3 regions of the Streptomyces brevispora genome follow, and region 2 is predicted to be linked to each of the others. Evidence: riboswitches for the same ligand, from Rfam matches in the RefSeq annotation. Region 2 holds a riboswitch; each other region holds the start of a gene.
What was found. A riboswitch is a leader RNA that binds a small molecule or an ion and turns the genes downstream of it on or off. The one in region 2 is predicted to bind cobalamin.

Region 1: it holds a riboswitch for cobalamin, as region 2 does, so the genes downstream of both, metE (5-methyltetrahydropteroyltriglutamate--homocysteine S-methyltransferase) here and FHX80_RS20400 (ribonucleoside-diphosphate reductase subunit alpha) in region 2, are expected to answer to the same signal.
Region 3: it holds a riboswitch for cobalamin, as region 2 does, so the genes downstream of both, FHX80_RS03385 (cobalamin biosynthesis protein) here and FHX80_RS20400 (ribonucleoside-diphosphate reductase subunit alpha) in region 2, are expected to answer to the same signal.

Annotation. Positions count from the first base shown of each region.
Region 1 covers NZ_VIWW01000003.1:72,383-76,366, forward strand. The annotation lists gene FHX80_RS36265 (hypothetical protein) at 1-143, opposite strand, end outside; partial or broken gene FHX80_RS33385 (cobalt ABC transporter ATP-binding protein) at 211-378, shown strand; gene metE (5-methyltetrahydropteroyltriglutamate--homocysteine S-methyltransferase) at 489-2,807, opposite strand; cobalamin riboswitch at 2,971-3,186, opposite strand; gene FHX80_RS33395 (hypothetical protein) at 3,677-3,925, shown strand.
Region 2 covers NZ_VIWW01000001.1:4,363,004-4,366,987, reverse strand. The annotation lists gene mctP (monocarboxylate uptake permease MctP) at 1-779, shown strand, start outside; gene FHX80_RS20405 (GNAT family N-acetyltransferase) at 891-1,403, shown strand; adenosylcobalamin-variant (AdoCbl-variant) riboswitch at 1,482-1,580, shown strand; gene FHX80_RS20400 (ribonucleoside-diphosphate reductase subunit alpha) at 1,735-3,984, shown strand, end outside.
Region 3 covers NZ_VIWW01000001.1:711,078-715,061, reverse strand. The annotation lists gene FHX80_RS03390 (cobyric acid synthase) at 1-189, opposite strand, end outside; gene FHX80_RS03385 (cobalamin biosynthesis protein) at 186-1,199, opposite strand; cobalamin riboswitch at 1,344-1,477, opposite strand; gene FHX80_RS03380 (hypothetical protein) at 1,652-1,885, opposite strand; gene FHX80_RS03375 (inorganic phosphate transporter) at 1,911-3,179, opposite strand; gene FHX80_RS03370 (class II aldolase/adducin family protein) at 3,415-3,984, shown strand, end outside.

The sequences.
Region 1 (3,984 bases), on a different contig from region 2:
CGGATCACCGGGGCCGGCACGCCGAGTACCAGCCGCTCCACGCGCGCCGGGTCCAGACCCTGTTCGCGCAGCGCCATGGCGGCGTCGGCGGCCGTGTGGGTGAAGTGGTTGGCCGGGTACGGCTTGAAGAAGATACCGGGCACGGCCCACTCGGTGCCGAGCCCGTCGGTGATGGCCGCCGGGTCGTAGATGCCGTGCAGGAATGCCGTGGAACTCGCCTACGCCGCAGAGCAGTTGGCGATCTTACCCACGGTCAGGCGTAAGCGCGTCGAGGAGACCCTCGACCTGCTGGGTCTCGCCGACCTCCGCCACCGTGCCCTGCACGAACTGTCCGGGGGCCGGCAGCAGCGCGTGGCCATCGGCTCGGTCCAGTCCGCGGTCCGATTCACACCCTCCGTACCGGCGGCTTCCGACCGGCAGTGAAGGCCGGACGGGCGGTGGCGCGCTGCGCGCCCCGCCCGTCCGGTCACTTTACGGTCACTTCTCGGTCAGGAGGTGGGTAGTTCGCCGCGGACGGTTCGGGCCGCGGTGACCAGGTTCTCCAGAGACGCCTTGGTCTCGGGCCAGCCGCGGGTCTTCAGACCGCAGTCGGGGTTGACCCACAGCCGTTCGGCCGGAATGGCCTTAAGCCCCGTGCGGAGCAGAGCGGCGATCTCGTCGGTATCGGGTACGCGCGGGGAGTGGATGTCGTACACACCGGGGCCCGCTTCGCGCGGGTAGCCGTGTGCGGCGAGTTCGCGCGCGACCTGCATGTGGGAGCGGGCGGCTTCCAGGCTGATGACGTCAGCGTCCAGGTCGTCGATGGCCTGGACGATGTCGCCGAACTCGGCGTAGCACATGTGGGTGTGGATCTGGGTGTCCGCACGCACTCCGCTGGTGGTGAGCCGGAACGACTCGGTGGCCCAGTCCAGGTACGCGGCGTGGTCCGCCGCGCGCAGGGGCAGGGTCTCGCGCAGCGCGGGTTCGTCGACCTGGATGACCGATGTGCCGGCGGCCTCCAGGTCGTCCACCTCGTCCCGCAGAGCGAGGGCGACCTGCCGGGCGGTGTCGCCGAGCGGCTGGTCATCACGGACGAAGGACCAGGCCAGCATGGTGACGGGCCCGGTCAGCATGCCCTTGACCGGGCGACCGGTGAGCGACTGGGCGTACGAGGTCCAGCGCACCGTCATCGCTTCGGGGCGGGAGATGTCGCCGGCCAGCACCGGCGGACGGACGTAGCGGGTGCCGTAGGACTGGACCCAGCCGTGCCGGGTGGCGAGGTAGCCGGTGAGCTGCTCCGCGAAGTACTGCACCATGTCGTTGCGCTCGGGCTCACCGTGCACCAGGACGTCGATGCCGGTCTTCTCCTGGAAGGAGATGACCTCGCCGATCTCGTCCCTGATCCGCTCTTCGTAGCCGGCCGTGTCGATCCGGCCCGTGCGCAGGTCGGCGCGGGCCGTGCGCAGTTCGGCGGTCTGCGGGAACGAACCGATGGTGGTCGTCGGCAGCAACGGCAGCCCGAGGTGGGCGCGTTGGGCTGCGGCACGCTCGGTGTACGGCCGGGAGCGACGGCCGTCGGCGTCGGTGACGGCCGCGGTCCTGGCCCGTACGGAGGGGTCGCGGGTGATCGGGGAGTTCCTGCGGGAGGCGAGGACTGCGCGGTTCGCGGCGATCTCGGCGGCGACGGCGCCGGTGCCCAGGGCCAGCCCCTTGGCCAGCGTGACGACCTCGGCGGTCTTCTGCTCGGCGAAGGCCAGCCAGCGCAGGATCTGGGGGTCGATGTCCCTCTCGGGCGCCGTGTCGAGGGGGACGTGCAGCAGCGAGCAGGACGCGGCTACGTCGACGGTGTCCGCGAGGCCCAGGAGGGTCGCGAGGGTGGCCAGCGACTTCTCGTAGTCGTTGATCCAGATGTTGCGGCCGTTGACGACGCCCGCGACGAGCCGTTTGCCGGGCAGCCCGCCCGCGGTGGCGAGGTTTTCGAGGTTCGCGGCGGCCGCGCCGGTGAAGTCCAGTGCCAGACCCTCCACCGGGGCCTTGGCCAGGACGGGCAGGGCATCGCCGAACCGGTCGAAGTAGGAGGCGACGAGCAGCTTGGGCCGGTCGGTGAGGCCGCCGAGTTCACGGTAGGTCCGGGCCGCCGCGTTCAGCTCGGCCGCGGAACGGTCCTGGACCAACGCGGGCTCGTCGAGCTGCACCCACTCCGCGCCTGCGGCACGCAGATCGGCGAGCACCTTTCCGTAGACCGGCAGCAGCCGGTCCAGCAGGGTGAGCGGTTCGAAGTCGGCCGGCACTCCGGGGGCGGGCTTGGCCAGCAGGAGATAGGTCACGGGGCCGACGAGAACTGGCCGGGAGGTGTGCCCGAGCGCGAGGGCTTCCTTCAGCTCGGTGACCTGCTTGGCGGAATCGGCGGTGAATACGGTGTCCGGACCGAGTTCGGGGACGAGGTAGTGGTAGTTGGTGTCGAACCACTTGGTCATCTCCAGCGGCGCCACGTCCTGGGTGCCGCGGGCCATCGCGAAGTAGCCGTCGAGTGCGTCGGCATCGACAGCCGCGCGGTGGCGTCGGGGGACCGCGCCGACCATGACGCTGGTGTCCAGGACGTGGTCGTAGTACGAGAAGTCGCCGGTGGGCACCTCGTGAACCCCGGCGTCCGCCAGCCGCCTCCAACTGGACCGGCGCAGACCTGCCGCCGTTTCCCGGAGGGAGTCGGCGGTGACGCGTCCCTTCCAGTATCCCTCGATGGCCTTCTTCAGTTCCCGGTTCGGGCCCTGGCGGGGGTAGCCGTACACGGTGGCTCGTGCTGCCGCGGCTGCGGGCTTCGCTGTCACGGAAATCTCCTTCGCGAGATGACTCCTGAACATCCCGGGGACGGGACACGGACGCGAAGGGATGACGAACCGGACGGATCTCACGCACGCCATCGGCGCGGTCTTCCGTCTGGTATGTACGCCGACCCGCCCACGAGGTCACCGGGATATCCGCACACGAGGGGTCGTGTGCGGGCAACGGGCAGGTCTTCGGACTCGCGGGCAGGTCCGCCGAGGCGGACACCTACTGGCCGTCGCTTCCCAGATCCAACCGGATCCAGTGCGTATGACGGCGGTCGTTCCCACTCACCGCTGCGGGGCAGTCCCGGAATTCCACCGGGTTCCCTCTTACGACGCGTCTGTCTGGCGGACAGGGCGAACCAGCTGCACGGGCCAGGTTAGACGGTTGCCCACCGCCCGGGCACCGCTGTTCACATTCCGGAACGTGAAATGAGAATCGGGGACAGGCCGCCGCAAGCGCCTCATCCCTCGCGGGCCGACCGCGAGACGCGTCCGTCGACTCCGCATCCGGTGAGGCGGAGCAGTACCGTCGGTCGGGGCCGCGCCGACAACGAGCAGTGTTCCCGGACAGCGGATCACGTGGCGCCGGCCTGGGTACTCGGACAGACCCCTGGACCGGGGTGGGGCAACCCCACCGTGACCGCGGCCCGGAGGGCCTCGGGGAGGTGGCGGCACCGGGCCGCACATCGTTCGCGCCGAGCTACGTCCGTCGGCGCCGGCTCCGAGGCCGTCCAGGTCGTTCTCGGTGAGCGTGCTCCGCGCTCCTGTGGGACGAATGTATTGCCCCACCTGTGTACTGCCCCACCTGGAACAGGTTCACCCGAACACCTGCATCGGGCACACCCCCTGCGGGAGGAAGCGAGAACACCGTGAACGACCTTCACCCGGAAGACGCCGCGGACAGCGGGGCCCCGATTCCGAGGGACCTGCCCGATCAGCAGGCCACCGCCGACGAGGACCCCTGGGACGTGGTCGGCGGCTCGATGCAGTCGGCCGCCGACGAGCAGCCGGACCCGGAGATTCCCGACACGGACGAGGCCGGCACCGGCCGACGGGGTGCTCCGCACTCAGGCCATCACCATCCTGAGCACCCCGTGCCGGACGAACCGGCCGGCTGACCCCGCGCGACGCGGAAGTGGTGGAACCCGGACACGATCAGGATCTACGATCGCCTGCG
Region 2 (3,984 bases):
GCCGCAACACCACGATCCTGCCGCTGTACTCGCTGATGCTGGGCCTGCTCGCGCTGCTCGGCTTCATGGCGATCGCCGCCGGGGTCAAGGTGGACAACTTTCAGCTGGCGATCCCTCAGCTCTTCGAGAACATGTTCCCCGACTGGTTCGCGGGGGTGGCGTTCGCCGCCATCGGCATCGGCGCGCTGGTGCCCGCGGCGATCATGTCGATCGCCGCGGCGAACCTGTTCACCCGGAACATCTACAAGGACTTCCTGAAGCCCGACGCGACGGCCGCCCAGGAGACCAGGGTCTCCAAGCTGGTGTCGCTGCTGGTGAAGGTCGGCGCGCTCGCCTTCGTCCTCACCATGGACAAGACGGTCGCGATCAACTTCCAGCTGCTCGGCGGGATCTGGATCCTCCAGACGATGCCGGCCCTGGTCGGCGGCCTGTTCACCCGGTGGTTCCACCGCTGGGCGCTGCTCGCGGGCTGGGCGGTCGGCATGGTCTACGGCACGGCCGCCGCATACGGGGTGGCCGGCCCGACCCAGGCGCACTTCGGCGGGTCGTCCAAGGAGATCCCGGGCATCGGCGAGATCGGCTACATCGGCCTGACGGCGTTCGTGCTGAACGTCGTGGTCACCCTCGTCCTCACCCTCGTCCTGAACGCCGTGAAGGCGCCTGCCGGGACCGACGAGACATCCCCCGGCGACTACACCGCGGACGCGGACGACCTGGCCGCCCCCGGTGTGAAGAAGGAGCTCCCGCCGGTAACGGCCGGGGCGCCGGGCGGGCACTGACGGCAGCGGCACGGGCCGCCGCACCCCACGCACAGGGGCGCGGCGGCCCGTTCGCGCGCCGGGCGGAAAACCCTTGCGGACGGCGCCCGCGGATACGGCAGACTTCCGCGTATGGACATCACCATCAGGCCGATCGAGCCCGCCGAGCACACCGCCCTCGGCGAGATCACCGCCGAGGCCTATCTCGGGGACGGGCTGCTGGACTTCGGCGCCGACGATCCGTACCTGGTTCAGCTGCGGGACGTCGCCCGGCGGGCCGCCGAGGCCGAGGTACTCGTCGCGGCGGATGCGCGGGGCCGGGTCCTGGGCGGCGTGACCTACGCCCCGCCGGGGAACCGGTGGGCCGACATCGCGGCCGCGGACGAGGCCGAGTTCCGGATGCTCGCGGTCTCCCGCGAGGCCCGTGGGGCCGGGGCGGGCGAGGCGCTCGTCCGGGCCTGTATCGACCGCGCACAGGGCACCTCGGGGGTCACGGGGATCGTCCTGTCGACGCAGCCGAGCATGCACGGAGCCCATAGGATCTACGGGCGCCTCGGCTTCGTACGGACCCCCGAGAGGGACTGGTACCCCATCGACGGGGTGTCGTTGCTGACATATCGCCTGGACCTCCCGCCGGCGTCATGACGTCGCACTGACGCGTCGCGCAACACAACATGTGGGGGCTGCCGCATCCGGCTGCCCCCACATGTATGCTCGTGCTCGCTGTCGACGCAGGGAAATCCGGTGCGAATCCGGAACTGTCCCGCAACGGTGTGTTCGGTGTGCTTTTGCGCATCCGTGAGTCCGAGGACCTGCCGACAGCGCATCCGGCTCGACCGAACCGGATGCCCAGACGTCCGGGCCTCGTGGATGGGCCGGTGGACGCCGCACGGAGTGCTGCCCTGCCCAGGGTCCGGCTCCGCCCGGCTGCCCCCGTTCCCCCGCCGGCCCAGAGCCGAGCGAGGGAGAGCACCACGTGACCATCGCGCCAGCCGATCCGGTTTCAGCGGCCGAGTCCGAAGCCGCCGAGTCGGAAGCCGCCGAGTCCGGAGCAGTCGAGTCCGGAGCAGTCGAGTCCGGGGCGGTCGAGTCCGGAGCCGACCCGTCCGCGACACCCGCGAAGGACGGACCGGGAACCGCGTTGCTGCGGACCCTCACCGACCTCACCGCGGATCTGCCCGACACCGACCCCGGCCGCGTCGCCGCCGCCGCGCTGCGCGGCCGCAACGCCCGGTCGGACGAGGCCGAGCTGCGCTCGCTGGCCACCGAGGCCGCCGCGGGCCTGATCTCCGAGGACCCCGCCTACTCCCGGCTCGCCGCCCGCCTCCTCACCCGCTCCATCGCGGACGAGGCCGCCGGGCAGGGCGCGACGTCCTTCTCCGCATCGGTCGCCGTCAGTCACCGCGAGGGCCTGATCGCGGACCGCACCGCCGAGTTCGTGACGCTCCACGCGGCCGCTCTCGACGCTCTGGTGGGGCAGGCCCTCGCCGACGGCGCCGACGACCGCTTCGGCTACTTCGGTCTGCGCACCCTGTACAGCCGCTATCTGCTGCGCCACCCGCTCACCCGCCAGGTCGTCGAGACCCCGCAGCACTTCATGCTGCGGGTCGCCGCCGGGCTCGCCGAGGACAACTCCGAGCGCGCCCTGGACGAGGTCGCCGCGCTGTACCGGCTGATGAGCCGGCTGGACTACCTCCCCTCATCCCCCACCCTCTTCAACTCCGGCACCCGGCACCCGCAGATGTCCTCCTGCTATCTGCTGGACTCGCCGCTGGACGAGCTGGACTCGATCTACGACCGCTACCACCAGGTGGCGCGGCTCTCCAAGCACGCGGGCGGCATCGGCCTCTCGTACTCCCGTGTCCGCGCCCGCGGTTCGCTGATCCGCGGCACCAACGGGCACTCCAACGGCATCGTGCCGTTCCTGAAGACGCTCGACGCCTCCGTCGCCGCGGTGAACCAGGGCGGCCGCCGCAAAGGCGCCGCGGCCGTCTACCTGGAGACGTGGCACGCGGACATCGAGGAGTTCCTGGAGCTGCGCGACAACACGGGCGAGGACCAGCGGCGCACGCACAACCTCAACCTGGCGCACTGGATCCCGGACGAGTTCATGCGCCGGGTCGACGCGGACGGCACCTGGTCGCTGTTCTCCCCGGCCGACGTGCCCGAGCTGGTCGACCTGTGGGGCGACGCGTTCGACGCCGCGTACCGGGCGGCCGAGGCCAAGGGCCTGGCCCGCAAGACGATGCCGGCCCGTGAGCTGTACGGCCGGATGATGCGGACGCTCGCGCAGACCGGCCAGGGCTGGATGACGTTCAAGGACGCCTCCAACCGGACCGCGAACCAGACCGCCGAGCCGGGCCGCGTCGTGCACTCCTCGAACCTGTGCACGGAGATCCTGGAGGTCACCGACGACGGCGAGACGGCCGTCTGCAACCTGGGTTCGGTCAACCTCGGCGCGTTCGTCGCCGACGGCACGATCGACTGGGAGCGTCTGGACGCCACCGTCCGTACCGCCGTGACCTTCCTCGACCGGGTCGTCGACATCAACTTCTACCCGACCGAGCAGGCCGGCCGGTCCAACGCCCGCTGGCGGCCGGTGGGCCTGGGCGCGATGGGTCTCCAGGACGTCTTCTTCCGGCTGCGGCTGCCGTTCGACTCCCCCGAGGCGCGCACCCTCTCCACGAAGATCTCCGAGCGGATCATGCTCGCCGCGTACGAGGCGTCCTGCGACCTGGCCGAGCGGTCCGGCCCGCTGCCCGCCTGGTCCGAGACGCGTGCCGCCCGCGGTGTGCTGCACCCGGACCACTACGACACCGAGCTGAACTGGCCGGAGCGCTGGGACGCCCTGCGCGCCCGGGTCGCGACGACCGGCATGCGCAACTCGCTGCTGCTCGCCATCGCGCCGACGGCGACGATCGCCTCGATCGCGGGCGTGTACGAGTGCATCGAGCCGCAGGTCTCCAACCTCTTCAAGCGCGAGACGCTCAGCGGTGAGTTCCTCCAGGTCAACGCCTACCTCGTCGACGAGCTGAAGAAGCTCGGCGTGTGGGACGCGCGGACCCGTGAGGCGCTGCGCGAGGCCAGCGGCTCGGTGCAGGGCTTCGCCTGGATCCCGGAGGAGGTGCGGGCGCTGTACCGCACGGCGTGGGAGATCCCGCAGCGCGGACTGATCGACATGGCGGCGGCCCGTACGCCGTTCCTCGACCAGAGCCAGTCGCTGAAC
Region 3 (3,984 bases), 3.7 Mb from region 2:
GGCCTGCATGGCCTGGGCGCGGCCGATCTCGGCGCCCTCCCGGGTGACGAAGGAGTTCAGCGACATGTTCTGCGCCTTGAACGGCGCGACCTTCACGCCCCGGCGCACCAGCCAGCGGCAGATGCCCGCCGTGACGACGCTCTTGCCCGCGTCCGAGGTGGTCCCGGCGACCAGCAGTCCGCCGCTCATGTCGGTCTCCGTCCTGAGGTGCGCGTACCCGGGGCAGGCGACCCCGTGCCGCGCGTCGAGGTGATCCGGCGTGCGGCCGCGCCCGTGCCCAGACGGGCCGCCACGCTCACGCCGAGGGCCAGCGCGCCGACCCGGCGCGACAGCCGTACGGCACGTTCGATGTCCTCGGTCCCCACCGCCCGGCCGGTCTCCCCGTTGAGCACGGGGCGGTGCTCGACCCGGCCGCCGTAGGCGAGGGTGCCGCCGAGCCGTACGCCGAGGGCGCCCGCGAAGGAGGCCTCCACGGGGCCCGCGTTGGGGCTCGGGTGCTTGGCGGCGTCCGCCCGCCAGGCCCGCAGCGCGCCCCGGGGCCGTCCCCCGGCGGCGACGGCGAGCAGGGCCGTCAGCCGGGCGCCGGGCCAGCCCGCGAGGTCGTCGAGGCGGGCCGAGGCCCAGCCGTAGCGCCGGTAGCGGGGCGACTTGTGGCCGACCATGGCATCGAGGGTGTTGGCGGCCCGGAAGCCGACGAGTCCGGGGACCCCGCCCAGCGCACCCCACACCAGGGCGCCGACCACGGCGTCCGAGGTGTTCTCGGCGACGGACTCCACCACGGCGCGGGCGATCTGCGGTCCGTCCAGGGACTGCGGGTCGCGGCCGCACAGACGCGGCAGCCGTTCACGGGCCAGGCCGAGGTCCCCCGCGGCCAGGGCGTCGCCGATGGACCGGGCCTCGCGCCCCAGCGACGTACCGCCGACGACGGACCAGGTGGCGGCGGCGGTCAGGGCCACGGACGCGGCGGGGTGGTGGCGCAGCGCTCGGGCGGCCAGCGCGGCACCCCCGGCGGCGCCTCCGGCGCAGACCAGGGTGTGCAGTGCGCCCCACCCGCGGTGGTCACGCCACAGACGGCGTTCGACGCCTGCCGCGGCCCGCCCGAAGGCGGCGACCGGATGTCCCCGGCGGGGGTCACCGAGCAGCAGATCGCCGATCAGCCCGGCCGTGGCGCCGTACGCGAAGACGCGATCGGCACGCACGGTTCAGCCGGCCGTTGCGCCTCGAAGGACCTTCGTACGGTCAACTGGTGGAAGGGGCGACACAGGAACGGACGCACGGCAGCCGGGCATGGCGATATGTCCTCACTCAGGGTCCGCGCCCTGGTTCGACGTGACCGGCGACGAGAGTCTCCTGGCTCCCGGATCCGCAGTTCCCCCGGTCTTCCAGTCCACTTGGCGTGGACCGTGACGTTCCGGTGGTGGGGGACTGCTCCCCGGTGACAGTGGCGGGACCGCGCCGGATTCGCACCGGCTTCCTCTGCTGTCGCCGTAATGGCTCCGGCAGTCCACCACGCTCCGCGAACGTCAGTCAACCCGCCGTTGACCTGCGAAGGTGCAGTGTGCTGAGACGCACATCGGGCCGGACGCACACGAGGTGCGTCCGGCCCGATGCGGCTGGAGTGCGACGGGAGCCCGTGGGGGCCCGGAGGCTGTCAGGCGACGATCAGATAGATGCCGTAGGCCACCGCTGCCGCGCACAGTCCGAAGCAGACGTACGCGCCGGCGCGGGCCAGCATCAGCGACCCGCCGCCCCGGCCGCCCTGCGCGGCCGGTTCCGGCTGCCTGGAGAGGCCGACGATGCCCAGGGTGAAGAGAGTCACCAGGGCGACGGTGGCGACGAGCGAGACACCGAAGACGGTGCCGAGTGCTGCCCAGTCGATGTTCATGGGGATGTGTCCTTCCCGGACGCTCTCATACCGTGGCGGGTCGTGCCGGGTCGGCAACGGGTCCGGCGGGGGCCGGGATGGTGGTCTTGAGGTCCTGCTGGGCCGCGGTGGGCGGCGGGCTGACGGCCGCGATGGCGGTGGTCACGACGCCCGCGGGTTCGGCGTCCCCGGTGACCGGGGTGCCGTCGGGTGCGACATCGTCCTTGCCCACGGGCTTGCGGCGCGACAGGACCCAGATCGCTCCGGAGCCCGAGACCAGCAGCGCGGCGACGAGCACGACGCCCCAGGTGCCCTGCTTGGTGAGGAGCTCCGCCCCGGCACCGACCAGACCGGCGGCCGGCAGGGTCAGACCCCAGGCGACGAACATCCGGGTGGCGGTGGACCAGCGGACCACACCGCCCCGGCGGCCGAGGCCAGCGCCCATCACCGCTCCGGAGCAGGACTGGGTGGTGGAGAGGGAGAAGCCGAGGTGGGAGGAGGCCAGGATGACCGTGGCCGCACTGGTCTGGGCGGCGAAGCCCTGCGGCGGCTTGAGGTCGGTGAGGCCGCTGCCCATGGTGCGGATGATGCGCCAGCCGCCCAGGTAGGTGCCGAGCGCGATGGCCACACCGGCGCTGACGATGACCCAGACCGGCGGGTTCGAACCGGGGGAGAGCACCCCGCCGGTGACCAGGGCCAGGGTGATGATGCCCATGGTCTTCTGCGCGTCGTTGGTGCCGTGGGCGAGGGAGACCAGCCCGGCGGAGGCGATCTGTCCGGCGCGGTAGCCCTTGGCGGTCGCCTTCTCCTGGGCGCCGTTACGGATGTTCCCGCCGATCCGGTACGTCAGCTTGGTGGCCAGCAGTGCGGCCAGACCGGCGACGACCGGGGCGGCGACCGCGGGGAGCAGCACCTTGGTGACGACGGTGCCGCCGTCGACCGACGACCAGCCCGCGGACATCACCGCGGCGCCGATCAGACCGCCGAAGAGGGCGTGCGACGAGCTGGACGGGAGCCCGACCAGCCAGGTCAGCAGATTCCACAGGATGGCGCCGACGAGCGCCGCGAAGATGACCTCGGTTCTGAGGCCGTTCTCATTGATGATCCCGCCGGAGATCGTCTTGGCGACCTCCACCGACAGGAACGCGCCGACGAGGTTGAGAACGGCGGACATCGCCACCGCTGTCTTGGGTTTGAGTGCGCCGGTCGAGATGGTCGTGGCCATCGCGTTGGCGGTGTCGTGGAAACCGTTCGTGAAATCGAACACTAGAGCTGTCACGATCACAATCGCGAGCAGCAGCGTGATGTGTTCCATTTACCCAGGCAATCGTTCGACGTCAGTGGCACGTGGACCGTAGGCAACTTGAGTGAACGGAAGATGAACTGAACAGGGCGTTGTGGTGACTCTCGTCGGAGTGTCGTCGCTCCATTTGACCGTGATCCGACAGCGGGGGAGGGGCGCAGGCCGGTGTGGGCCCCGATTTCGAGGTCCGGCCGACTCTCCGAGGCGGTGAAAACATGAGCCGCTCATCGGTGGAAAGGATCTTCGTATGAGCGAACAGCGGCGGGGCCCGGTCGGACAGACCCGGGACATCGAACAGGCGTGGGAGGCGGTCGTCGCGACCGCCCGCAGGACGGCGGCCGACGGTCTGGTCGTCGGGACCTCGGGCAATGTCTCGGCACGGGTCGGCGGAATGGTGCTGGTCACCCCGAGCGGTGTGCCGTACGACCGGCTCCGCCCCGAGGACGCGGTCGGTGTCGACCTGCACGGCAACCGGGTCCTCGGCGAGCTGGCCCCGACCAGTGAACTGCCGCTCCATCTCGCGGTCTACCGGAACACCGGGGCCGCCGCCGTCGTGCACACCCACGCGGTGCACGCCACGGCCGTCTCCACGCTGGTCTCCGAGGTGCCGCCGATCCACTACGCGGCCGCGCTGCTGGGCGGTCCCGTCCGCGTCGCCGCCTATGCCCGGTACGGCACCGACGAACTGGCCGGGAACATGGTGGCGGCCCTGCGGGACCGCACCGGCTGCCTGCTCGGCAACCACGGAACCGTCACCTACGGAGCCACCCTCGACGAGGCGTACGACCGCACCGCCCAGCTCGAATGGCTGTGCCGC